Regions from separate parts of the Paenibacillus sp. FSL R7-269 genome, predicted to be linked through region 1. Evidence: riboswitches for the same ligand, from Rfam matches in the RefSeq annotation. Region 1 holds a riboswitch; each other region holds the start of a gene.
The links. Region 1 has a riboswitch for cyclic di-GMP ahead of C162_RS23030 (thiamine pyrophosphate-binding protein). Riboswitches for the same ligand answer to the same signal wherever they lie in the genome.
Positions count from the first base shown of each region.

Region 2: linked by a shared signal. The riboswitch ahead of C162_RS36295 (choice-of-anchor A family protein) and the one ahead of C162_RS23030 (thiamine pyrophosphate-binding protein) in region 1 are both predicted to bind cyclic di-GMP.
Region 3: linked by a shared signal. The riboswitch ahead of C162_RS05250 (flagellar assembly protein A) and the one ahead of C162_RS23030 (thiamine pyrophosphate-binding protein) in region 1 are both predicted to bind cyclic di-GMP.
Region 4: linked by a shared signal. The riboswitch ahead of C162_RS35440 (anti-repressor SinI family protein) and the one ahead of C162_RS23030 (thiamine pyrophosphate-binding protein) in region 1 are both predicted to bind cyclic di-GMP.

Region 1 covers NZ_ASPS01000053.1:106,962-113,227, forward strand. Annotated here, with positions in the region: gene C162_RS23020 (helix-turn-helix transcriptional regulator) at 1-117, shown strand, start outside; gene C162_RS23025 (methyl-accepting chemotaxis protein) at 191-1,441, shown strand; cyclic di-GMP riboswitch class I at 1,943-2,039, shown strand; gene C162_RS23030 (thiamine pyrophosphate-binding protein) at 2,156-3,799, shown strand; gene C162_RS23035 (carboxymuconolactone decarboxylase family protein) at 3,849-4,229, shown strand; gene C162_RS23040 (hypothetical protein) at 4,381-4,731, shown strand; gene C162_RS23045 (3-oxoacyl-[acyl-carrier-protein] synthase III C-terminal domain-containing protein) at 4,797-5,789, shown strand; gene glpK (glycerol kinase GlpK) at 5,882-6,266, opposite strand, start outside.
Region 2 covers NZ_ASPS01000144.1:75,647-81,341, forward strand. Annotated here, with positions in the region: gene C162_RS32905 (MTH1187 family thiamine-binding protein) at 232-540, shown strand; gene C162_RS32910 (sugar phosphate isomerase/epimerase family protein) at 588-1,367, shown strand; tRNA gene C162_RS32915 (tRNA-Thr) at 1,455-1,526, shown strand; gene C162_RS32920 (ASCH domain-containing protein) at 1,709-2,131, shown strand; gene C162_RS32925 (hypothetical protein) at 2,494-2,874, opposite strand; cyclic di-GMP riboswitch class I at 3,626-3,718, shown strand; partial or broken gene C162_RS36295 (choice-of-anchor A family protein) at 3,800-5,695, shown strand, end outside.
Region 3 covers NZ_ASPS01000012.1:132,937-139,202, reverse strand. Annotated here, with positions in the region: gene C162_RS05260 (ABC transporter ATP-binding protein) at 1-740, opposite strand, end outside; gene C162_RS34115 (FUSC family protein) at 1,032-2,135, shown strand; cyclic di-GMP riboswitch class I at 2,776-2,868, shown strand; gene C162_RS05250 (flagellar assembly protein A) at 2,973-4,592, shown strand; gene C162_RS05245 (aldo/keto reductase) at 4,623-5,597, shown strand; gene hcp (hydroxylamine reductase) at 5,699-6,266, opposite strand, start outside.
Region 4 covers NZ_ASPS01000031.1:142,399-148,664, reverse strand. Annotated here, with positions in the region: gene sipW (signal peptidase I SipW) at 1-401, shown strand, start outside; gene C162_RS16635 (TasA family protein) at 506-1,102, shown strand; gene C162_RS16630 (TasA family protein) at 1,142-1,732, shown strand; gene C162_RS16625 (helix-turn-helix domain-containing protein) at 2,000-2,332, shown strand; gene C162_RS35440 (anti-repressor SinI family protein) at 2,479-2,622, opposite strand; cyclic di-GMP riboswitch class I at 2,657-2,760, opposite strand; gene C162_RS16620 (2-oxoglutarate dehydrogenase E1 component) at 3,257-6,124, shown strand; gene odhB (2-oxoglutarate dehydrogenase complex dihydrolipoyllysine-residue succinyltransferase) at 6,184-6,266, shown strand, end outside.

The DNA of each region.
Region 1 (6,266 bases):
TCTGCACGCCGGATGATCCTCTCCCTGGGTCAGGGCATCAAGGTGACCGCACCGCCTGAGCTTGTAGATACTGTTGCTTCAGCTCTGCGTGAAGCGGCAGCATTATACGATTTTTAATAATAGACCAAATGCACTAGTATCCCCTATAATATTACAATACACATTATTATTTATAGGGGGACTCTACATTATGGACTGGATGAACAAGCTGCCGTTGAAACAAAAAATCGTCACCGGATGTTACCTGGTTGCCGCTTTATTCGCTGTCCCTGTTTTAATCACACTAATCCTTATGGACAGGCTGCTCATCGGCATTATTCTTGTCGCCGTTCTGGCAGCGCTGACTTACCCGCTTGCGCGCTTCATTGAGAGAACGCTTACATCTTCATTCGAAGACATCTCCAATGTAACACACACCATTGCCAAAGGCGACTTCACCAGCCGTGCCGACGAGAGCGGCTCTATGGGTGACATTAGCCGGTCCTTCAACACCATGATTGACAAGCTCAAAAAAATCCTCACCGATGCCTCACAGATTACCCGGCAGGTTATGGACGCCAGCCGCGGGATTGAAGACAAGAATCAGAATCTGAAATTTGTCATGGCGCAGGTGGCCTCCTCCTCCAATGAACTGGCTCTCGGCGCTAACGAAATCTCAGTGGATATTGCTGATATGACCGAATCGATCAAGGATATCGAAATCAAAGTCTCCAATTATACGAATTCCACCAAGGAAATGAATAGACGATCTGTACATACGCTGGAATTGGTTGAACAGGGACGGCAATCGGTGGATACCCAGGCCGAAGGCATGCGCAAGAACATCCAGGCGACCCAGAAGGTGGCGGATACCATTGAAGCCCTGTCACAGAACGCGCGCGGCATTACGATGATTACCAAGACGATTACCGAAATTGCCGAACAGACCAATCTGCTGTCGCTCAATGCCTCTATTGAAGCAGCCCGTGCAGGCGAGCATGGCCGTGGCTTCGCTGTCGTTGCCCAGGAGGTCCGCAAGCTGGCTGAGGAATCCACCGCTTCAACCAAAGAGGTATTCGGGCTGGTACGCAGCATTGAATCAGATATCAAGCAGGCCATTGATAATATCGCCATCAACGAAGAGGTAGTCCAGGTACAGAATAAGATGATCACAGAGACGGCCAATATTTTTGCTCAGATCGTACATAGTGTCCAATACATAACCGAGCAGATCGCCTCCTTCTCCGCAGAGAGTGACCTTATGCTGGAGAGCGCGCTTAAGATCTCCGGGGCGATCGAGAATATCTCAGCCATCACCCAGGAGACCGCCGCAGGGACCGAAGAGGTATCCGCAGCGATGAACGAACAGATTCACGCTCTGCAATCCGTAGCTGAGGAGACAGAGAAGATGACTTCCGCTGTCTTTAACTTGCAAAAAACAATTCATATTTTCAAATTCTAACCTTAACCAAAAGAGACACATCTGCGGGATTTCCTGCAGATGGTGTCTCTTTTTCTGTGCAAAACTAAGATTGTTATGTAATATTCACAAATTGTTGAAATTGTGCATAAGGGTAAAAAATCCGCTTTGCACTTCTTTACTATAGTCGTTCTATAGGCATAGCTTGTCTATAAGGCATCACCGCACACATACAATACTTAAGTCCTATAAGTGGATTTTACAATGCTGTATATCTAGTGAATTCTTAACATTTTACAGTAAATCAGGAATGTAATGAGGCTTTATGCTTACTCCTCATAATAATAGCCCTAAATATCCATTTGCATTTTAAGACTTTAGCCTTCCAAAGGGAAAAATTTTCAAAAGTTTGAAAATCCAAATATTCATCCATTTCCACTCCTGAATATTCGTCAAATTCCGAGTTTCTTCTCATCGGGGTTATTGACAAAAGAGGAGTGAGGAATATATTGTAAAGGAAAATTCTTCACAGATTCATTTATAATCGCATACCGGCAAAATTCACCGAAAGGGAATGACGCAAAGCCATGGATCTACAGTCTCATTTCTGAAGTGGGATCATGACAGCCAGGTTGCTGAAAAACTGTAAACGCCTTAGGTTATGCGTTTGATTATGGTGATTCGTGCAACAGACCTGTGCTCCTATGTTGAGTACAGGTTTTCTATTGCTGACTAATACAAATAACAACTTGCGGGGTGGATGTTCTGAAGACAGTTGCAGATTATATGGCGGAAGCATTACGCAATTTGGGAGTCACACATTCTTTTGGAATCATAGGCAAATCTATTTGCCCCATCGCTTTGAAACTGGTTGACTATGGTATTGAGTTCATCCCCGGCCGGCACGAGTCTAGCTCCGGCTTCGCTGCCGGCGGTTATGCTCTGAAGACCGGCAGCCTCGGAGTAGCCTTCGGCACTTCCGGTCCGGGCGGAACGAATCTGCTCACCGCAGCAGCGCATGCCAAGGCCAATAATCTTCCCGTCCTCTTCATCACCGGCCACCAGTCCATCAAGGAGCTGGGCATTCCCCAATGTCAGGATTCCACTTCCTATCTGGCTGATTTGGCGGATATGTTCCGGCCGGCCACCCTCTTCAGCAAGCTCGTTGAACGCGGGGATCATTTCAGCACCATTTTCAATCATGCCCTATCCATCGCCCTCGGTGACCAAAAAGGTCCGGTTCATCTCTGCATTCCGTTTGATGTGCAGACAGAGCGGCTTGCGGAATGCCGGATTGTTCTGCCGGAACGTGAAGGGCTGGTCAGCTATCAGAACTATGAACGGGTCAGCTCGGCGATCAATGAATCCGCTAGACCCCTGATCATTGCCGGTAAGGGCGTCAACCGCTCAGGAGCACATCAGGAACTGGTCCAGCTGGCCGAGACCTTTAACATACCTGTGGTCACCTCTCCAGGCGGCAAAGGCGCTATAGCTTACGATCATCCGCTCTACCATGGTCCAATAGGCGTCGGCGGCTCCTCGCATGGAGATGAACTGATGAACAACAGCGACCTCTTCATCGTTCTGGGGTCCCGCCTCAGCGATATGACCATCTGCAACCTGAAGCCGGAGAATCATCCGCGGCAGCTGATCCAGTTCGATGTAGACCCGACCTTTGTCGGTAAAATACTCACCTCATCTACTATTGCTGTCGGCGGAGACTTAAGGGACAACCTGGCTCTGTATCTCCAGAAGCTGGACTTCTCAGCGGTTACCAAGCATGAAATCACAGTCTCGAATGATTACAATGATGAGCTTCCCGTACTGGCGGGGCTCTCTCTGGCTTCGGTAATGAGCACGATGAGCGAATTGATTCCTTACAACAGCAGCGTGTTTGTAGATGACGGCAGCCATGGATTCAATGCTGTGAAATGGTTCAATGTGCGCAGGCCCGGCAGCTTCATATTCGATGCCTACTTTGCCTGCATGGGCAATTCAATTGGCATGGCGATCGGCGCCAAGACGGCCTCTCCCGGTGAGACGGTCTTCTGCATTACCGGGGACGGCTGTTTTATGATGCTCGGAACTGAAATAAACACAGCTGTTTGCAAGGACATTCCGGTGATTTTCATCGTGGTGAATAATATGCAGCTGGATATGGCGCTTAAGGGGATGGAGAAGACCACCGGCCGGATTGACGGTACGATCTTCGAGGTTCCAATGAATGCCGTGAAATTCGCTGAATCTCTGGGTGCAGCCGGCTTCCGCTGTGAGACGCAGGAGGAGTTCGCCGCTGCCATCCGCGAAGCTGTAGCGCTTAACAAGCCAGCTGTCATTGAATTGCTGACTGACCGCGATGAAATGCCACCTACGGCTCACCGCACGCTGGATCTTACGTAAGCAAGCCTTATTGCACACCGTTTCTAACCTACTATCAGGAGGCCATAGCGTGAACAAGAACACGAACAGCGGACTCGATCATTTCACTAATCTCTCTGGAGATTATGGGGCCAAGGCCCTAGCTCCGATCAAAGAGCATTTTCCGGAACTAGCCGAATATATCATGGGCAATGCTTATGGCGATATTTTTCAACGGACCACGATTGGCTCTGACTGGAAAGAGATCGCGGTGATCTCGTCTCTGATTACGATGGGGCAGTATGAGCAGTTAGGTGTTCATTATGTAATGGCGCTCCGTGTTGGCATGACTGTTGAACAGATCAAGGGCGTGCTGCTTCATCTGGTCCCTTGCGTCGGTGCTCCCCGGGTAATTTCGGCCTTTAATGTGCTGCTGGATACCCTGGAGGAAATCAAAGAAAAATCTTCATAAATCTACAAATTTCGACTTTTCGATTGCGCATTTCAGCATGCTCCGGTTATAATGAAGGCAAAATATCCCAAATTCGAATGCAATTTGTCGAATATAGTCACAAATATCATGTTTTGGGGGTATTTCAAATTACACTTAGGGAGAGATCAACATGGGACAATTTATTTTGAAGACAGACACTGCGAAGAAAGTAATCAATATCGAGCTGGAGGGAACCTTCTCTAACGAGGACGGACTCAAATCCATACAGGCTTACCAGCAGACCATCAACCCCATTAGCCCTGCTGAATATGCCCTGGATATCGACTGCCGCAAGCTGAATGTAACAGCTCCTGATGTCGTGCCGCTGCTTGAAAACTGCTTCATCATGTTCAAGGCTGATGGCTTCCAGAAAGTGAGTCTTACTCTGGAAAATAACCCGATCCTCAAAATGCAGCTGGCACGCCTGGGCCGCAAAGCCGGACTTGAGAATCTGGAGATTACTTCAACCGTACAAGCTTAATGAACCGGAGCAGATTCGTGAGAAGTGAGAAGTACAACTAAGACAACTTTTAGGAGGTCTGCACTATGGCGGGGATTCGCATTAAGGACATTGATATCTACCATCCAGACAAAAGAATCGGCAATGAATTTTTCATTCAGCATTTTGATGACAAAGGTATTGATATCCGCGGACTGCTGGCTACTCTGGGCCGTGAAAACCGCTACAGCATCGACAGCCCGGATGAGAACTCCCTGACAATGGCTTATGAAGCCGCAAGTAATGTTCTGGAGAAGACCGGTCTTACCGGTCCTGACATTGACCTGATTGCTTATGCAAGCCAGACCCCTGAATATATATTTCCTACGAACTCACTGATGATTCACCGCCTGATTAACGGGGCTTCGCATACCATCTGTATTGACAGCAATGCCAACTGTGCCGGAATGACGGCTTCGGTTGAGCAGGTCAGCCGCCAGATGATGGCGAACCCGAGAATCCGCCGCGCCCTGGTGATCGGCTCCGATTATGTGGCGCCGCATGCGGACAAGAATGATCCGGTGTATTACGCGAACTTCGGTGATGCCGCTGCTGCTGTCATTCTGGAGCGCGACGAGCATTCGGTCGGCTTCATTGACTCTATCTACCAGACAGACACCTGTGTGTACGGCAACTCACTGTTCCCTGCAGAAGGTCTGGCTAAGCTCGGACGCACCGGTGTTGCCGCAGGAGAGTTCAATGTGAAATTCATACCGTTCGATGATTCCATCTGTGTGGACGCCGCTTCCGAATCGATCAACACCCTGCTGAGCAACAACGGTATTGATCCTCAGTCAATCAAGGCCGCCTGCTTCTCACAGCTGTCCCTTCCGAACATCCAGGCCGTCTCCGGCAAGATCGGCATTGCCCCTGAGGCCGCAGTCTACATAGGCGATGAGTTCGGCTATACCTCGACCAGCAGCCCGTTCATCGCCCTTCACAAAGCCGTCACTACCGGGCAGCTTGAACGCGGCGACAAAGTCCTGTTCTGGACCGTTGGCGCCGGATGGCAGAATGTCGCATTTGTAATGGAGTACTAATCATAACGTTCATTCTGTTCTATAGTAAACAAACGGCCCGCAGCAGAGTTTCTGACTGCGGGCCGTTTCTGTTCTTCTACCTATATCCTGCTCTAAAGTCTGCCTTCGTGCTTGCCCTCATGCTTCTCCCAGCCCATCGTGCGCGACACAGCATCCTGCCAGACGCCATATCTGCGTTCCCGCTCCTCTGGCTCCATCTGCGGCGAGAAGACCTTCTCGGCGGTGTTGAAGCTCTCCAGCTGCTCACGGGTCCATACCCCAGAGGTGAGCCCGGCGAGCAGCGCGGCACCAAGTGCCGTAGTCTCCGCATAGGTTGTTCGTGTCACTTCGCTACCCAGAATATCGGCTTGGAACTGCATCAGCAGATTGTTACGCACCGCACCGCCGTCCACTCTGAGGCCGGTAAGCGGCATGCCGGCATCCTTCTGCATCGCGTCGATGACATCACGGGACTGGAAGGCCAGGGATTCCAGCGTC
Region 2 (5,695 bases), on a different contig from region 1:
CACAGGTAATCCACAACTTTCCTCCGAATCTGCCGTGAATGTTTCATAAAATCTCCGAAAATACGCCACAAAGAATCCATAAATAGAGTGCGTCTAATCCTGGTAATTATTTTGACGGATATTAATAGAATAGAGAGGGGTGGCAGGTGATTTGTGGCAAGCTTGGCGAAGCGTTACAATAAGAGGATAAGTAAGAGGCAGGAACAACAGATAATTAGGAGGGAGATCACAATGGCAATTGGCGAAGTGACCGTTATTCCGATTGGGACAGGCAGCACCAGCCTCAGCAGCTATGTGGCCGAGATGCAGCGCGTGCTGGAGACGGTGGAGGGCATTACCTATGAGCTAACTTCTATGGGTACAATTATTGAGGGACCGGTAGCGCGGATTCTGGCTGCGGTAGAAGCGCTGCATGAGTCGCCGTTCACCGCCGGGGCGCAGAGAGTCTCCACCTCGCTCAAGATCGACGACCGGCGCGACAAGACCTCCACCAGCCGCAGCAAGCTGGAATCCGTGGAGCGTAAGCTTCAGGGAGAGTAACCACTATAGTATCTAATCAGAATTAACCGATAAGGAGCGGATTCTTCATGACAGAAGCAGCACAGCAGATCGGAATTCAAATGTATACACTGCGTGACCAGACGGAACGCGATTTCCTCGGTACACTGGGCAAGGTGGCAGAGATGGGATACCAGGCAGTGGAATTCGCCGGTTATTTCGGTGTATCTGCAGGGGAACTGCGCCGTAAGCTGGATGAACTTGGCCTGGCTGCCCCTTCGGCGCATGTAGGTCTGGACTTCAGCAGTCTGGATAAGATGGAACAGGCATTAGCCAAAGAGATTGAATATGGTGTAGAGCTCGGACTGCAATATATGATCACCCCATCGGCACCGCTTCCGCAGAACCCTTCCATAGAGGATGTAACAAGAATCATTCCATTCCTGGAGAAGGCTTCCGCGATGGTCCGGGCGGCAGGGATGCAGTACGGTTATCACAACCATGATTATGAATTCGCAGAGGTTGACGGCAAGGCGGTCATCGATATCTGGCTGGAGCGGATTCCTGCGGAGCAGATGCTGGCAGAGTTCGATCTGGGCTGGGTACACAGAGGCGGAGCCAACCCGGCTCAATATGTTTCAAGGTACGCCGGACGTGTTCCGCTGGTCCACATTAAGGATTTCGGAGCCAACCAGGAGGAGACCGATCTCGGAAAAGGAGAGGTGGATTTCCAGAGCGTCTTCGAGATCGCGGAGCAGAGTGGAATTCTCTATTATATTGTGGAGCAAGAGGCCTATGAGGTATCCTCCCTTGCAAGCGCTAAGCTCGCGCTGGATTATTTCCGCGGGCTGGGGCTGATGCACGGCTGAGGACACAGCCGCCAGAGGAAAAAGGGGTTGCGTTTTCCGCTGGAAGAGTTATAATGTTTTTTGTTTGGCAGACTTCAGAGTCTGTAAGCTGGTGTAGCTCAGGGGTAGAGCAACGCACTCGTAATGCGTAGGCCGGGGGTTCAATTCCCTTCACCAGCATTCTTATGAATTAAGCTTAACGCGGCCTTCCGGTTCAGGGGACCGCGTTTTTTAATGGCGCACGGCCGAATGTATGCGAAAAACAGCATACATTATGCTCGTACGCAGCTAATTATTTTTTTCATAGATGGCCTTAGTAATTCTGAGTAAAAGGTATTCAACAGAGGAGGCGAGCTACAACTATGAAATGCCTGACCATTCGCCAGCCGTGGGCCACGTTAATTGCGCTGGGAGAAAAACAAATCGAAACCCGGACGTGGCGGACCGCCCACCGGGGGGAGTTAGCTATTCATGCCGGGATGCAGGTAAATAAAGCGATCTGCCGGACGGAGCCGTTCCAGTCGTTGCTTGCACGTCACGGCTACACTGCGGACAATCTGCCAACCGGCAAGATCATTGCAGTCAGCCGCATTGCGGATTGCTGTGAAATGACACCGGAGCTTGCGCAGCAAGGCTGGCCGGGTGGAAATGAATATGTATTCGGCAATTATGCCGAAGGAAGGTATGCCTGGAAGCTGGAGGAGGTTGTTCCGCTGGTACATCCCATACCTGCCAAGGGACGTCTGGGGTTCTGGGAATATCCTGTGCTGGAAGAGGAATTGTGAATTTCCTGACGATATTTTGAAGAAAAATTGCTCCGGATTGGCTGCCGGCTGGTATAATTGGGATATTCGGCGGGAAATCTTCCTATATATAAGGATAGTTGTGCTCTGAGGCGGTCTACCGCTGGAGAGGGGCAGGAATGCCGGGAAGGGGCGTATGCATAATAGATGGGAAGCCTTCTAATTGCATGGCTTTGTATGCTTTGTTTGTTTCTTGCGTTCAGGGATCAGGTCAGCCGTAGAATCTTGTACCCGGTAGCTGTGGTGGTTATATGCGGCACGTTGGGGTATTGGACGTTGTTAATGTAATTGCATCCGGGTGATCATTTAATGCAGAAGTCTTCCGCTTGCGGCAGGCTTCTTTGTTATCCTTGCTTCGGGCCGCCCTGCGCCGTCTTCTCCATACCCAGATACCTGTGCATATGCAGAGTGGCCTGGGCGGCAATCACGTCATCCAGCAGCAGCATCCGCTCGTGATAACCCCTGCAGACGAATTTGGCTTCAACACCCGCCTCCAGCCGATTCTGTTCATAGACCCTCAGACCACGGGCGCGCATCCCGGCACGGACCTCCCGCAGATCGGCAGAAACGGCATGGACTGCCCTCTGGATGACCTCCAGATAAGGCGCAGGCGTGCGAAGCTCTGAGGATATAGCAGAAGCATCGCGCTCGAAGGCGGATAGAATAAGCGGCAGCAAAATATAGGATTTGACCAGCAGGTTATCCTGGCTCTCTGCTCTATGCATCCCTCTCAACCCCTCAAAGAGAACGTATATTCGCATTGTAACTCATCCTTCAAAAAATAATCAATGGGTTTTATAAATTAACTCAAATAATGTGACATTTTTCACAATAAAATCAAATGAATTATTTTATATTAAAATTGAAATATTAAAGATTGAAAAATAAATCAGCTCAAAGGAGAATGGCAATGAGTCATGAAGGAAGTCTCCGCCGTGGTTTAGTATTCGGGATCATTCTAAGTGTTCCGCTCTGGGTATCAATGATTGGCTGGATTCAGCTGTTTGGGTCCGCCTAGGCGACATTTTATTCAAAATATATGAATTCTATTAGCAGGTGTCGTCCTTATGGGCGGCACTTTTTTTCGGGGCTAAGATTCCCATAAATAGGGGGGATTACATTGAACAGAAGCGAAATGGGAGGGGAGATGGGCTTCGGGTGATAAAAATAGGACAAATGCATCAAATTTTAATAATATAAATTGATATAATTATAGAAAAGCGGGATAAACGGCTACAGCCAATTCTCTGATTTCTCGACTTTTTTCGTCAATAGATAAAAAAGAGACTCGTCTCTTAACCCTTATGGTACAAGGGATCAAAGAGGAACCTTCGCAAAAAATAATTTCAAAAAATATACTGGGAATGGATTGACAACAGGGTGGGGGAGCGGATAAACTAAAATAGTACAAAAGTAACAAATGTCATAGACTCAACAACGAATTTACATAAGCAAATCTCAATTTCATACCGAAATCATGTACAAACGCAAACCGTATCGAAAGAACGGGACGCAAAGTCAGGAATCTACTGTCTCTAAAGTTGAGGCTAGGGTCGTCCGGCCGCCGTGAAGCTAACCCTTCGTGGCGGTCTTTTTGTTGTTATAGTTGCGTGACAGATTCATAGAATAGTAACTAGGAGGTGTGGACTATTGAAAAAAAGAGTGCGTAAAACAGCCGCCATCATTATGGCTGGCCTATTGACCTTATCCAGTGCTTTTACGTGGGGGACGGATGTTAGAGCAGCTTCAGGGGTGCCGTATACGCCAACACCGGTTTTAGGAGTCGCAGGGAATTTTAATGCTTTTATCCTCGGGGATTTTGCACAGAGCAATGATCAGATTGAGGGCCGCCTGGCAGCGGCAGGGAACATTACCCTCTCCGGAGGTTACGGAGTAGCAAGAGCATACAGTGGTGCTGCGCCGACGGATGTACTTGTGGCCGGTAAGAATTTTGTACATTCAGGCAGTGGAGAGATCTATGGAAATGTGGTATTTGGGGATAGCTTTACAGCCAATGAGCCTGGTGTCAACATTAGAGGCGGGAAGAAAAATGCCAGCCCGATTGATTTTGCAGCCGAGCGGGAGTTTCTAATCTCGCGTTCCACAGAGTATGGGGCCTTGGCCGACACGAATGAGATTGGCAATAATCATTATGGACAGCTTACGATAAATGCACCAGATCGCTTCAATGTGGTTCATCTGGATGCCGCGACACTGGCGAGTACGAATTATATTCAGTTCAACATTGCCCAGAACGCTACGCTGATTATTAATATAAGCGGGCCTACAGTCAATGTGCCGAGCTTTTCAATGAAGGACGGCAGAGCCAGTCAAGTATTGTTCAACTTTTACGAAGCCTCTGAGGTGAATATCGCTTATACCTCATTCTACGGGACGATCCTCGCACCTAGAGCGGATGTTCATTATGCCGGAGCAGAGCTTTACGGGACCCTGATTGCAAAATCTTTTCGCGGCGGGGTTGAGATGCACCTTGGGATGTACGAGGGAGAGGGGCCGCCGCCGAGTCCGACGCCGACCGCAACGCCGACCCCTAGTCCATCACCGACACCAACTGTGAAGCCTACACCGACGGTAACGCCGACACCGACTGTGAAGCCAACACCGACGGTAACGCCAACACCGACGGTAACACCAACACCGACAGTAAAACCAACACCGACGGTAACGCCGACACCGACTGTGAAGCCTACACCAACGGTAACGCCAACACCGACAGTGAAGCCTACACCGACCATAAAACCGTCACCTACACCTGTGTGCACTCCAACTCCAAAGCCGACACCAACCGTGAAGCCGACGCCAACGCCGACTGTGAAGCCGACGCCAACACCGACAGTGAAGCCGACGCCAACACCAACCGTGAAGCCAACGCCAACACCAACCGTGAAGCCAACGCCAACACCAACCGTGAAGCCAACGCCAACACCGACAGTGAAGCCAACACCAACGCCAACAGCGGTGCCAACACCAACGCCAACAGCGGTGCCAACACCAACGCCAACAGCGGTGCCAACACCAACGCCAACGGCAGAGCCAACACCAACGCCAACAGCGGTACCGACACCAACGCCAACAGCGGTGCCAACACCAACGCCAACAGCGGTGCCAACACCAACACCAACGGCAGTACCGACACCAACGCCAACAGCGGTGCCAACACCAACGCCAACAGCGGTACCGACACCAACGCCAACAGTGGTACCGACACCAACGCCGACAGAAGTGCCGACACCAACGCCGACGGTAGAGCCGACACCAACGCCGACAGTTGAGCCGACACCAACACCGACAGCAGTGCCGACACCAACACCAACGGTAGAACCGACACCAACGCCGACAGCAGTGCCGACACCAACGCCGACGGTAGAGCCGACACCAACGCCGACACCGACACCGACGCCAACGCCGACACCAACACCGACGGTAGAACCAACGCCGACACCGACACCAACACCGACGGTAGAACCAACGCCGACGCCAACGCCGACACCAACACCGACGGTAGAACCAACGCCGACACCGACA
Region 3 (6,266 bases), on a different contig from region 1:
TTCGACTCTCCGATGAAGTCCGCCACGAACCGGTTAATCGGTTCATCGTAGATATCATTAGGCGTGCCGCTCTGCTCAATCTTGCCGCCGTTCATGACGAAGATCCAGTCGGACATCGCCAGCGCCTCTTCCTGGTCATGGGTAACGAAGATGAAGGTGATTCCCAGCCGCTGCTGCATCTCCCGCAGAATATACTGCATCTCGGTACGCAGCTTCAGATCAAGCGCAGATAACGGCTCGTCCAGCAGCAGTACCTGCGGTTCATTGACAATGGCGCGCGCAATGGCGACACGCTGCCTCTGCCCGCCGGACATTTCATTAATGGCCCGCTGATCATAGCCGACCAGGTTGACGAAGCGCAGCGCTTCCTGCACCTTTTGCTGAATGACATCCTTCTTCAGCTTCTTGATGCGCAGTCCAAACGCCACATTCTCGAATACGTTCAGATGCGGAAACAGCGCATAGTCCTGAAATACCGTATTGACCTGCCGCTCATTGGCGGGAATGTGGTTGATTTTTTTGCCGTTAAGATAGATCGAACCTTCAGTCGGCTCCGCGAAGCCGGCGATTAGACGCAGAATGGTCGTTTTTCCGCAGCCCGAAGGGCCCAGCAGCGTGTAGAATTTACCGCGTTCAATTTCGAAGCTCACGCCTTTGAGTACAGCCTCTTCGTCGTCGTATTGCTTAATCACCTGGTCAAAAGAAATAATAGTGCCTTCCGGGGTAGCTATAGCTAACAACCTCCCTTACTTATGTAGTACAACCTATTTTACCCGCTTCTTGCGGGAGACAATCCGGCAGCGGCATGCTCAGCACGGATAAGCGACAATTCCTGCCTTGGTCTGGCAGACTTCAATATATAGCATAAAGGAATCCTGCAATATATGCGATAGCTTACATTGTGAAATCACGCACAAAAACTTAACAAGTTCGTAAAATCTTGCCCGCCTCCGGCCTGTTTTGAGGTGCTATAATGAAAACGGATGAAAACCATAAAATTTTTCCTATTTACATGAAAGAAGATGACAAACATGAACGAGGGCTTACAAGAGCGCCTTGAAAAGTTCGGATTATCCTTATATATGATACGGATTACGCTCGCCGCTTCGCTCTCGTGGCTGGCCGTGCACATTATCTACGGGGACCATTACCTGTACTTCGCACCGCTGGCGGCGATTCTGATTACCCAGAGCAGCGTCAAGGCCTCCCTTGAAAAAGGCGTCTACCGCATGACCGGCGTGGTCCTTGGCGGCATCGTCAGCCTGATCGTAGGCAAGTTCTTCGATGTGGGCGCGCTGTCGATTCTGCTGATGCTGCTGATTGGCATTGGGGTGGCTACAGCCTGCCGGATCAATATCCAGGCCGTCTCTCAGATCGGTGTCACCTCGGTGCTTGCACTCACCTTCTATCATGACCAATATATCGTCTGGAGAGTCGCCGAGACGCTGATCGGCGTGCTGATTGCCCTCATCATTAATATGATTATCGTGCCGCCCAAGAGCTTCGTCAAGGTCAAGGACCTGGCACTGAAAGGCAGCCTGACCTTATCCGATGCCTTAACCGGATTCGCTGCAAGCGGCCGGGATGCAGCGCAAGCCAAGGCTGCTCTTGAGCGCTCCGGCGAGCTTCTGAAGAAGAGCGACCGGCTGCAGAAGGAGATGCATTACACACTGTCTCATTACCAGTGCCGTAAGGACATTGGCAAGCTGACACAGTCGACCACCCATCTCATCAAGGTTCACTCCTATGTCAAAGCCATAAGCGAAGAAATCGCTCTGCTGCCGGCCCATTATGCCGCCGCTGATTGGATGCTGGAGGTTGTAACCGCAACGGCAGACTGCATCGCCCTGTATGGCACACGGACGCTATCAGATGCCGAATGCAGCGGACGTTCACTCCAGGAGAGTCTGAGAAGAGCCCGCGACGTGCAGCTCGCCTGGTTCTCGCAGCTGCAGGATCAGTGCCCGCTCGCAGCCTTCCGTGATCTCGGTGCGGTGTTCTCCCACCTGAACCGGATTCTTGAAGAGATCGAACGCGCCGATTACGCCGCGCTTTCCACCGCACCACAGCATGTCAAGACACACCCTGCACGCGCCATCCAATTCATACAAAAAGGACTCTTCCACAAGCTATAAGCTTGGGAGGGTCCTTTTTTTTGTGTTGCCATAACTTTTCGGTGGGATAGGATGCTTGCGGGTAAAGTGGCTTGGGTAGCAGCACGTAAAGTTATAGCAGTTGGAAAAATGACACTTGATTCAGCCGAATTATACGCTTTAATTGAAGCAGTTGGATAAAGTACATCTAATCCGCCGAATTCTCTGGAATCCGTTAAAAGTGGGCAAAATATGTGTTGTTTATCCATCTGCTGTTCCCATAGGCGGCATTCATCCAACAGCAAGTGGACAAAATCCAACTGCTATATAAGACGCATTTAAGATTAGAACTTAAAGCCTGCTCCTCGCTGCGGTGAACATATGCCCCTCCGCTGCTTTTTGCTTTTTCCACCTGCCGGGCGCAGAAGACCGTCCCCCTTTTTCCAGTTCTCATGACTTCCATAAGCTGTAAGCGCTGGGAAACCAGTTTTTTTGTCGAAATAGAGCTGCATATTTTAAGTTTTTTGATAAATAGGCATAATATAGTTGAAAAATAGCTCTTTAAGTACTAGAATTAAGCTTGTTTGCAGAAGTTAATGCCGCACAAGAACTATTTATGACTCTTTTTGTCGATTACAGTCGATCACAATTCATCGCCTCTACAGGATGTATCTCATTGATCTATTTCTAAAGGCAAACTTCCCGAAAGGGCAGGACGCAAAGCCATGGGCCTAAGAACGCCGGAATCTGCGTTTACGGTCGCCAGGCTGCCAATAGAGACCACTTAAGCCAACTGTTTACGGGAAGTCTCCCGGGCTTGATGATGTTCTTTCTCTGTACGAATTGCCATTGATCATACGAAAAAGTGAGGTTACAACCATGCCGCAGCAGGATATCGAACCAAGCCGATATGAATTCGTAGAGTCCCTGATGCACGAACGTAAAGGTCTCCTGGATTCATTCTCTGTGGAGGGCCGGGCTTCTGACGGGACAACTGGGGATAAGAATGGAATTATCCTCGTGCAGGACAACCAGATATTCATTACTCCCCCGCTCCCCGGAGGCACTCCCGCCCGCATTTCTGCGATCCACCCTGTTGTCCTGAAGATCAACTGGAAGACCGTTACAGCGCCAACCGAGGTGACCAAGGCAGATTATATTACCTGGGAGATCTGCGAGAAGCCGCAGTATGAAATTACCGTATCGCCTGACAAGCTCAAGGTCCATTTCACTTTATACCGTGCAGAGAAGTACGCCTGGAACCTGGTCAACTGCCCCGCCGCCTTCGAGGCGGTCGTCCGTGCCCAGCCCAACCCGGCAATGCTGCTGTCCACGCTTACCATAGATCAGATTATCGCCTCACTGGACAACCGTTTTATTTTGCGCAACCTGAATATTCCCGCCCTGTACGCGGAGCTGGAGAACCCTACATATCTTCCCGTATGCATCGCTGAAGGAAGAGCCCCGCTGCCCGGCAAGGAAGCCCGGCTGGAATTGCAGCTGCCGGAGCATACACTGGTGGGGAACGGGATGCTTCATAGACAGGGAAGCCGGGCTCAGAAGCCTGCGGATACCATGGAGTATCTCCGTTTCCCGGGAGCCCCCTTTACCTTTGCAGGTGAAGTCTTCGCCCGCAAACTGCCGCCGGAAGAAGGCATTCCCGGCCTCGACACAGACGGAAGGGTCCTGCCCCCTCCCCCGCCGCAGGATATCTACTTTGCTGCCGGTAATCATGCCAAGCTCCTTCCCTGTGGTAATATCGTAGCCAAGCACACAGGCAGACCCCGTATCTGCGGAGGAAACAGCAGCGTCCGAATCTGTGACTTCCCTCCAGTCTGTCTGCTGACCAGGGAGATGATGGACCCTGGCGGTGACGTTATGTTCGCAGGCGACATCATTGTACCGGGTGATCTGGATGGATCTGTAAGGATCGAAGCCCTGGGGAATGTGTACGTCTATGGCGATATACGCCAATCTACAATTATAGCCACCGGCAGCATTTATGTTAGCGGCCAGGTTACCGGCAGCGGCCTGTACGCCGGATATGCCGGGGTACAGCAGCATCGTTTGCACAGCTTAGCAAGCCTGCTGCGGACAGAGACGGACGGACTGCTTGAGGCAGCGCGCCAGCTGGCCAAGAATGTGGAATCCCGACAGCAATCCGTGAATTACGGCCTGGTGGTTATGCTGCTGCTGGAGGATAAATACAGCCATCTCGACAGCCTGATCCGCGATTTCCAGGCTGCCCTAAGCCGTATGAACGGAGAGTTCGGCTTCGGCACGGACCCGCTCCGGCAGATGCTTGAGGTATTCGCCCATCCGGGACAATACACCGGGTACATTACAGACAGTGTCCTAAGCCGCTTCTCCAGGCTGCTGCTTAAGCTGGGCGAGGAGATTGAGCTGCTCCAAGAGGAGCATGCGGTGATTAACCTTGCCCGGTCGCAGGACAGCCGCCTGGAGTCCGGCGGCAAGCTGCTTGTGCGTGATTCCTGCTAAGACTACTACTAGATAAGGAGAAGTGAGCGCATGCGATATAACCGTCTGGGCAATAGCGGCCTGCAGGTATCCGCCCTGGGTCTTGGAACCAATTCATTCGGCAAACGGGCAGATCTGGAGACCTCGGTCCGCATTCTGCACACCGCTATGGATCAGGGCATTAATTTCATCGATACCGCCAATATCTATGCCGGCTCTGAATCGGAGCGGATCATCGGCCTTGCGCTTGAAGGCAGACGCCATAACACAGTGCTGGCGACCAAAGCCGGATTGCCGAAGCATGAGGGACCCGGCGGCAGCGGCTCTTCGCGCCATCATCTGATGCAGGAGCTGGAAGGCAGCCTGCGCCGGCTGAAGACCGACTATGTGGATCTGTATCAGATCCATACCTTCGATCCCTACACACCGCTGGAGGAAACCCTGCGCACGCTGGATGATTTGATCTCCGCAGGCAAGGTGCGGTATATCGGAGCCTCCAATTATGCCGCCTGGGAGCTGATGAAGGCGCTTGGGATCAGCGAAGCCCGTAACTGGGCGAAATACATCTCTATCCAGTGCAGCTATTCGCTGGCTGACCGTACGCCCGAAGCCGAGCTGCTTCCGCTCTGCCTGGATCAGGGTCTGGGCATCATCCCATACTTCCCTCTGGCGGGCGGTATCCTTACCGGCAAATATTCCGGCAGCAGCAAAGCCCCTGCCGGCTCCAGAGCAGAGACCGATCCGAACTTTCTCCGCTTCCTTACCCCGGAGCGCATCTCGCTCGGGGAGCAGGTTCAGGCGATTGCGGAGGGGCTGGGCACCTCACCTGCGGCTCTATCCCTGTCCTGGCTAATGAACCGGCCCGCGGTCTCCACGGTGATTGTCGGAGCGACTACAGTAGAACAGGTACAGTATAATCTGCAGAGTCTTTCTGCTTCGCCGGATGCGGGGATACTTAAGCAGCTTGACCTGGCCAGCGCCGCCTTCTGTACCGGCGAGCCGTTTGCGGTCTACCGGCTGCCGTAAGCGGTGACGGTGACAGTGACGTTCATATCTATAAACACACAAAGCGAGCTCCCGTAGACGGAGACTCGCTTTTGTGTATTTTGGCTCATGAAGAATGTGTATTATACCGCAGCGATGAACCGCTCCATGTCTTCCTGTACGGTAGTAATACCGCCGATGCCGAAGGTATCTACCAGAACCTTAGCTACGTTAGGCGACAGGAAGGCCGGAAGCGTAGGGCCCAGATGAATGTTCTTCACGCCCAGATGCAGCAGCGCCAGCAGTACGATCACCGCTTTTTGCTCATACCAGGCAATGTTATAGGAGATCGGAAGATCGTTAATATCCGCAAGACCGAAGACTTCCTTCAGCTTAAGTGCTATAACCACAAGAGAATAGGAGTCATTGCACTGGCCGGCATCAAGTACGCGCGGAATTCCGCCGATATCGCCAAGCGCCAGCTTGTTATATTTGTATTTGGCACAACCTGCGGTCAGGATCACCGTGTCACTAGGCAGCTCTGCTGCGAAGTCGGTGTAATAATTCCGGCTCTTCATCCGTCCGTCGCAGCCAGCCATGACGAAGAATTGCTTGATGGCGCCGCTCTCTACTGCTCCAACCACCTGATCTGCCACGTTCATTACAGCCGCATGGGCGAAGCCGCCGATAATCTCGCCTGTCTCAATCTCT
Region 4 (6,266 bases), on a different contig from region 1:
GAGACATGAGCCGTTTCCAGAAGGGTGATGTGATCACTTTTTTGAATCCCGATAATATTCTGATCACCCACCGCGTGGTCGATGCTGAGCTGAACAGTGCTCTGGGGGAAGCCAGCTACACCACCAAGGGCGACAATAATGATTCAGCCGACACCGCCGCCGTCAGTTCCACGAATGTGGTAGGTGAGTACACCGGCGTGACCGTCCCCTATGTGGGCTATGCCATGAGCTTCGCAGTCTCCAAAGCCGGAAGCGTAGTGCTGATGATTATTCCCGGACTGCTTCTGCTCCTCTACGCGCTGTATTCTTCCTGGAAGGCCGTTGCGGCACTTGAAAAGAAGAACGTCTCGTCTTCCGCAAACAACGGCGGCGGGCCGGATACTGTGACTGACCTCGTATAATGATCAATTGTCCTCTCCCGTTTACGAAACGCGGAGCCACAATACAGCTTGCCGGAAGCCCCGGCTATGCACAAACCAGACTCATAAGAGAGAGGGATGAACAAATGAACGTCAAAAAAACATTAGGTCTCGGCGTTGTATCGGCAGCATTAGGCTTGACCCTGGTCGGCGGAGGCACCTTCGCTTACTTCAGCAGCACCTCTACTACCTCATCTTCTTTTAACAACGGAACTTTATCACTGAAGTCTGATCCCTCTGTCATTGTTAATCTCAGCAACCTCAAGCCGGGAGACAGCATCTTAAGAGATTTCAAGCTTATAAATGACGGGACGCTTAACATTCCGAAAGTAGTGCTGCGCACCTCATCGGTCATTACAGACGCTCTGGGAGACAACGGCTCCCATAATTTCAAGGATGATATTATTGTGACCTTCCTCGCGAACAAGGATAAGCAAGAAGCGCCGCTTCTGGTCATCTCGCTGGCCGATTTGGAGAAGCAGAGTCCCGATCTGGTGGCCCGGGGAATTCTCGGAGCGATCCTGGGCGGAGAGAAGTCCGGCATTAAAGCCGGAACCTCCGATAATCTGCTCATTCAATTCGCCTTCAAGGAGACTCTCCAGCCGCAGAACTATTATCAGGGCGATACGCTTGCGCTGACGCTGAATTTTGAAGCCAACCAGGAAAAAGGCAGTCTCAAATAATTTACCAACAAAACAAACCATTCGAGGAGGAAATTAATCATGGGTATCAAAAAAACATTGGGTCTTGGCGTAGCATCAGCAGCACTGGGTTTGTCTTTAATCGGCGGGGGCACGTTCGCTTACTTCAGCTCCACAGCCACCAGCACGGCAACCTTCGCCGCAGGTACGCTGAAGCTTGGCTCTTCCTTCAATACTCCGGTAGCGTTGACGAATCTGAAGCCGGGAGACTATACCGTCCGCACCTTCACCTTGTCCAATGACGGCACACTGGATATCAAATTCCTCAAGCTTGCCACCACTTACACCGTGACCGATGCCAAGGGCGATAACGCAGGCCAGGATCTCGGAGACCACTTCAAGGTCAAGCTCCTCGATAATTCATACACCGGCGGTTCATTAAGCGGTCATGTGCTGTCCGAGATCTCCCTGAAGGATCTGAAAAACACCCCCAGCTACGATCTCGTAGCAGCAGGTATACTGCCGGGAGGGATTGCCGCAGCCGGGTCCAAGACCTTCAAGATCGCCTTCGAGTTCGTGGACAATACGCTCGATCAGAATATTTTCCAGGGTGACGGCTTAGCATTGAACTGGACCTTCGATGCACTTCAAGGAGTGGGAGAAGCCAAGTAGGCCAAAGCTGCATTTATCGATCAAGAACGGCATATCCTCCCCCATCCGGGCCGGGTATGCCGTTTCCTTTTCCCCGCTTCCGGGTTCAAGGATTTTTGTCCGATTTGCAGATTTTTGTTATACTGACAAGTGGAAACGGCTTTGTCTTCTTTTTAAAGAGCGGCACCGTTTCTGCGAGAAAGATAGGGCTACGGTATAGCGCGAAGCATATCACTTCTTATCTTTTACCAAAAAAGTACGGAGGGCGTTGTAATCGTGTCAGATACTATGGGAAGCCGCATCCACAAACTCCGGCTGGAGAAGGGCTATTCGCTATCCGAGCTTGCGGATAAGGCTGATGTGGCGAAATCATACCTCAGTAATGTGGAACGGAATATTCAATCCAACCCCTCCATTCAATTCATCGAAAAAATCGCAGACGCGCTTCAGGTATCCATTCATGTACTGCTGTATGGCGGACTGGCAGAGACGGAAGAACAGGCACTGGACGGGGAATGGTTCCGGCTGGTTCAGGAGGCTATGGCCTCCGGTATAAGCAAACGCGAATTCAAGGAATTCCTCGATTACCAGAAATGGCGCATGGAACAAAAGGACAACTAGACGTAGCATCGTATGCCTCAAGGAAGACTCCGCACGGCAGGGAGGCCGCCTTCGGCGAGGGCATTCTTTCAAGCGGCATACAGAAAAGGCACAGCGTACCGGACGCTGTGCCTTTTCTGTATGTATCCTAACAATGATGACCGCCCTTACATCGCCTGGAGTGCCTTTTCACTTAGAAACCGGCGGATATCCTCCGCCGCGATCCCCGCCTGCTTGGCAGACATCAGCAAGTGCACCCATTCTAAATCCAGATCTACTGCCTGCAGCTCGTCATTCCCCTGGTTGGACATATCCAAGAAATCTCCTCCTAGAATTTTCGCGTCCCCAGGCAGTCCGGCCATCATAGTAGTATTGCTACTTTGTAGTATCTCTACGTTAGATCCGAGACTTTGTGCCCCTGTCTTTCGGCAGGTTTACCTTTTACTGGACCCTTTCCATCATGAAAGGATCTGGCAAGAATCGATGAAACCGTTCTCCGCAATAACATTATACAAGATCATACGCGATTAGTGTGTCGTTTTCTGGAATTTTTTTATGATAAAATGTGAGGAAACTTAGCTGAAATTGCCAGCGGCTTGTATAAATATTTCCAGTTCCAAGTTCAAACCCTAAGTAATAGTTTAATTATGCTAAAGGGAACTCTAACTACTCCGCTTTACCGCACCACGCAACATCGTATAGAGACAATTACCCATCTGTATAGATAACGGACAGTGATATGGATTTATTTCTATTTATGATAGTTCCGTATGAATACTGTAATGAATCATGCCGAATTGCGAACGGATTGACCGAAAGTATGAATTGATTACCCCGCCGGAAAGTAGCACAATAGGATGAGAATGAAACCGCAAACATTTGCAGCTCCGCCAAGTGGCACACTGGATGCCTCGCGTGGAGTTTATCCGTTAGGAGGACCTATTCATGGCAGTCAAAGAGCCCTATAACGACACAGTATGGAGCAAATACTACGGCCCCAATCTGGGCTACATCCAAGAAAGATATGAGCAATTTGTCAAGGACCCCTCTTCTGTTGAACAACATTACCGCGATCTCTTCACCGTATCCGGCCCCCCTCCACTGGCACCCGATGCCGAGAGGGCTCCAAGGCCTGCCGTATCAGCAGATGCCGAGTGGCTCAAGAAGGCTGTCAAGGCCTCGAAGCTGATCGCCAATATTCGAATATATGGCCATATGGCCGCAGACATTGACCCGCTGGAGCGCAGCAAGAACCCGATGGCCAAATGGCTGGAGCTGGAGACCTACGAGCTTACCCGCGAGGATCTTAATGCTCTGCCCGCTTCGCTGATCTGGGATAATGCCCCTGCAGATGTGCATACCGCGATGGATGCCGTCCACAGAATGCGTCAGGCCTATACCCAGACCATTGCCTATGAATTCGGGCATGTGCATGATGAACGCGAGCTGCGCTGGCTCAACAGCCAGGCGGAATCGATGACCTCCCCTGCCCCGCTGAATAATACAGAGCGCAAAGAGCTGCTGAAGCGGCTGGTTCAGGTGGAGCATTTCGAGACCTTCCTGCACAAGACCTTCGTCGGCCAAAAGCGGTTCAGCCTGGAGGGCAATGATGCCCTCGTGCCGATGCTGGATGAGATTGTGCGGGCCGCCGCGCATGACGGCGCAGAGCATATCCTGATGGGCATGGCCCACCGCGGAAGACTTAATGTGCTGGCTCATATTCTGGGCAAGCCTTATGATATTATTTTCTCGGAATTCCATCATTCGCCGAACAAGGAACTGTTCCCTTCGGAAGGCTCCATGGGCGTGACCTACGGCTGGAGCGGTGATGTGAAGTATCATCTCGGGGCTGACCGTGCCGTCCGCGAAGGCGAGACCGTGCGCACCCGGATCACACTGGCCAATAACCCGAGCCATCTTGAATTCGTTAACCCTGTCGTCGAGGGCTTCACACGCGCCGCACAGGAAGAGCGCAACGATCCGGGACTGCCTAAGCTGAACACAAGCAAGGCCATGGCTGTGCTGATGCACGGCGATGCCGCCTTCCCTGGAGAGGGCATTGTCGCTGAGACGCTTAATATCGGCAAATTGCAGGGTTATCAGAATGGCGGCACCGTGCATATTATCGTCAATAACCGGATCGGATTCACCACAGAGAGCGAGGATTCCCGCTCCACCCATTATGCCAGCGACTTGGCCAAAGGGTATGAGATTCCGGTCGTGCATGTCAATGCCGATGACCCGGAAGCCTGCATTGCCGCAGTACGTCTGGCCAGTGCTTACCGCCATATGTTCAAGAAGGACTTCCTGATTGATCTGATCGGCTACCGCCGCCACGGGCATAATGAAATGGATGATCCTGAGACCACCCAGCCGATTGTGTACGGCAAAGTGCGTAACCACCCTACTGTGTACCGCGCTTATGCAGAACGCCTGGAGCGCGAGAAGGTAATTACAGCAGATGATCTGAAGAACATGATTGCCGAGGCAGAGAGCGTCCTCCAGCAGGCCTTTGACCAGATGAAGGAAGGCAAGCACAAGAATGCGGAGTCCAAAACCGCCGTCGCGCTGGATAACGACAGTCCCCAGCAGCGTCCGACTGCCTTCCCTCTTGCCGGTCTGCAGGAGATTAACCGTGAGCTGCTGCGCGTACCGGCCGGCTTCAAGGTCTATCCGAAGCTGGAACGGATTCTGCAGCGCCGCAAGGATGCGCTGAATGACGGAGAGCGGGTAGACTGGGCGCTGGCAGAGACACTTGCCTTCGCTACCATCCTGAAGGATGGCACGCCGATCCGCCTCAGCGGACAGGATGCACAGCGCGGCACGTTCGCCCACCGTCATCTGGTGCTGCATGACAGCGAGAACGGGGAACTCTATGCTCCGCTGCATCAGCTGAGTGATGCCGGCGCTTCATTCGGCGTCTACAACAGTCCGCTGTCCGAGGCCTCTGTCCTTGGCTTCGAATATGGTTATAATGTGTTCGCACCGGAGACCTTCGTCATCTGGGAGGCTCAATACGGCGACTTCGCCAATGCCGCTCAGGTCATTATTGACCAGTTCATTTCCGCCGGCCGCGCCAAGTGGACGCAGCGCAGCAATCTGACGATCCTGCTGCCTCACGGCTATGAAGGCCAAGGACCAGAGCATTCCAGCGGCCGAATGGAACGGTTCCTCCAGCTCTCCGCTGAGGAGAACTGGACTGTAGCCAACCTGACCACTGCTGCTCAGTATTTCCATCTGCTCCGCCGTCAGGCCGCACTCTGCGGACAACCGGATGCCCGGCCGCTGGTGATCATGGCGCCGAAGAGCCTGATCCGTAACACGCGCAGCACCTCAGCCGGAGCTGACCTCGCTTCGGGCACCTTCCAGCCGGTTCTTCCCGAGCCGCTGCTCGGCAGTAAACCGGAAGCCGTGAAGCGCCTCGTGGTATGCAGCGGCAAGGTGGCCATCGACCTGCAGACGGAGCTGGAGGCAACACGCGGACAGGACTTCTCCTGGCTGCACATTTTGCGCATGGAACAGCTCTATCCGTTCCCGGAACGCGAGCTTGGCGCTCACCTTAGCGGCTTCAGCTCTCTGGAGGAGATCGTCTGGGTACAGGAAGAACCGAAGAATATGGGCGGCTGGACGTATGCCGAATCCCGGCTGCGCGCCATCGCACCGCAGAAGGTCACTGTCCAGTACATCGGCCGTCCGGACCGTTCCAGCCCGGCCAGTGGCTATGCAGATGTCCATAGCTTCGAGCAGCGGCGCATTGTCCGGGAAGCCCTGAAATTGAATGCTACAGTGCAAGCACCTGTACCGTCTTCCTGAGTACAGCAAGGCGGTCATCCGATATTACGCACACCACTATATTTGGGGAGGTACGGCCTGTGTCCGAGATAAAAGTACCCGATTTGGGCGAATCGATTTCCGAAGGAACGATCTACAAATGGCTGGTTAAAGAGGGCGACAC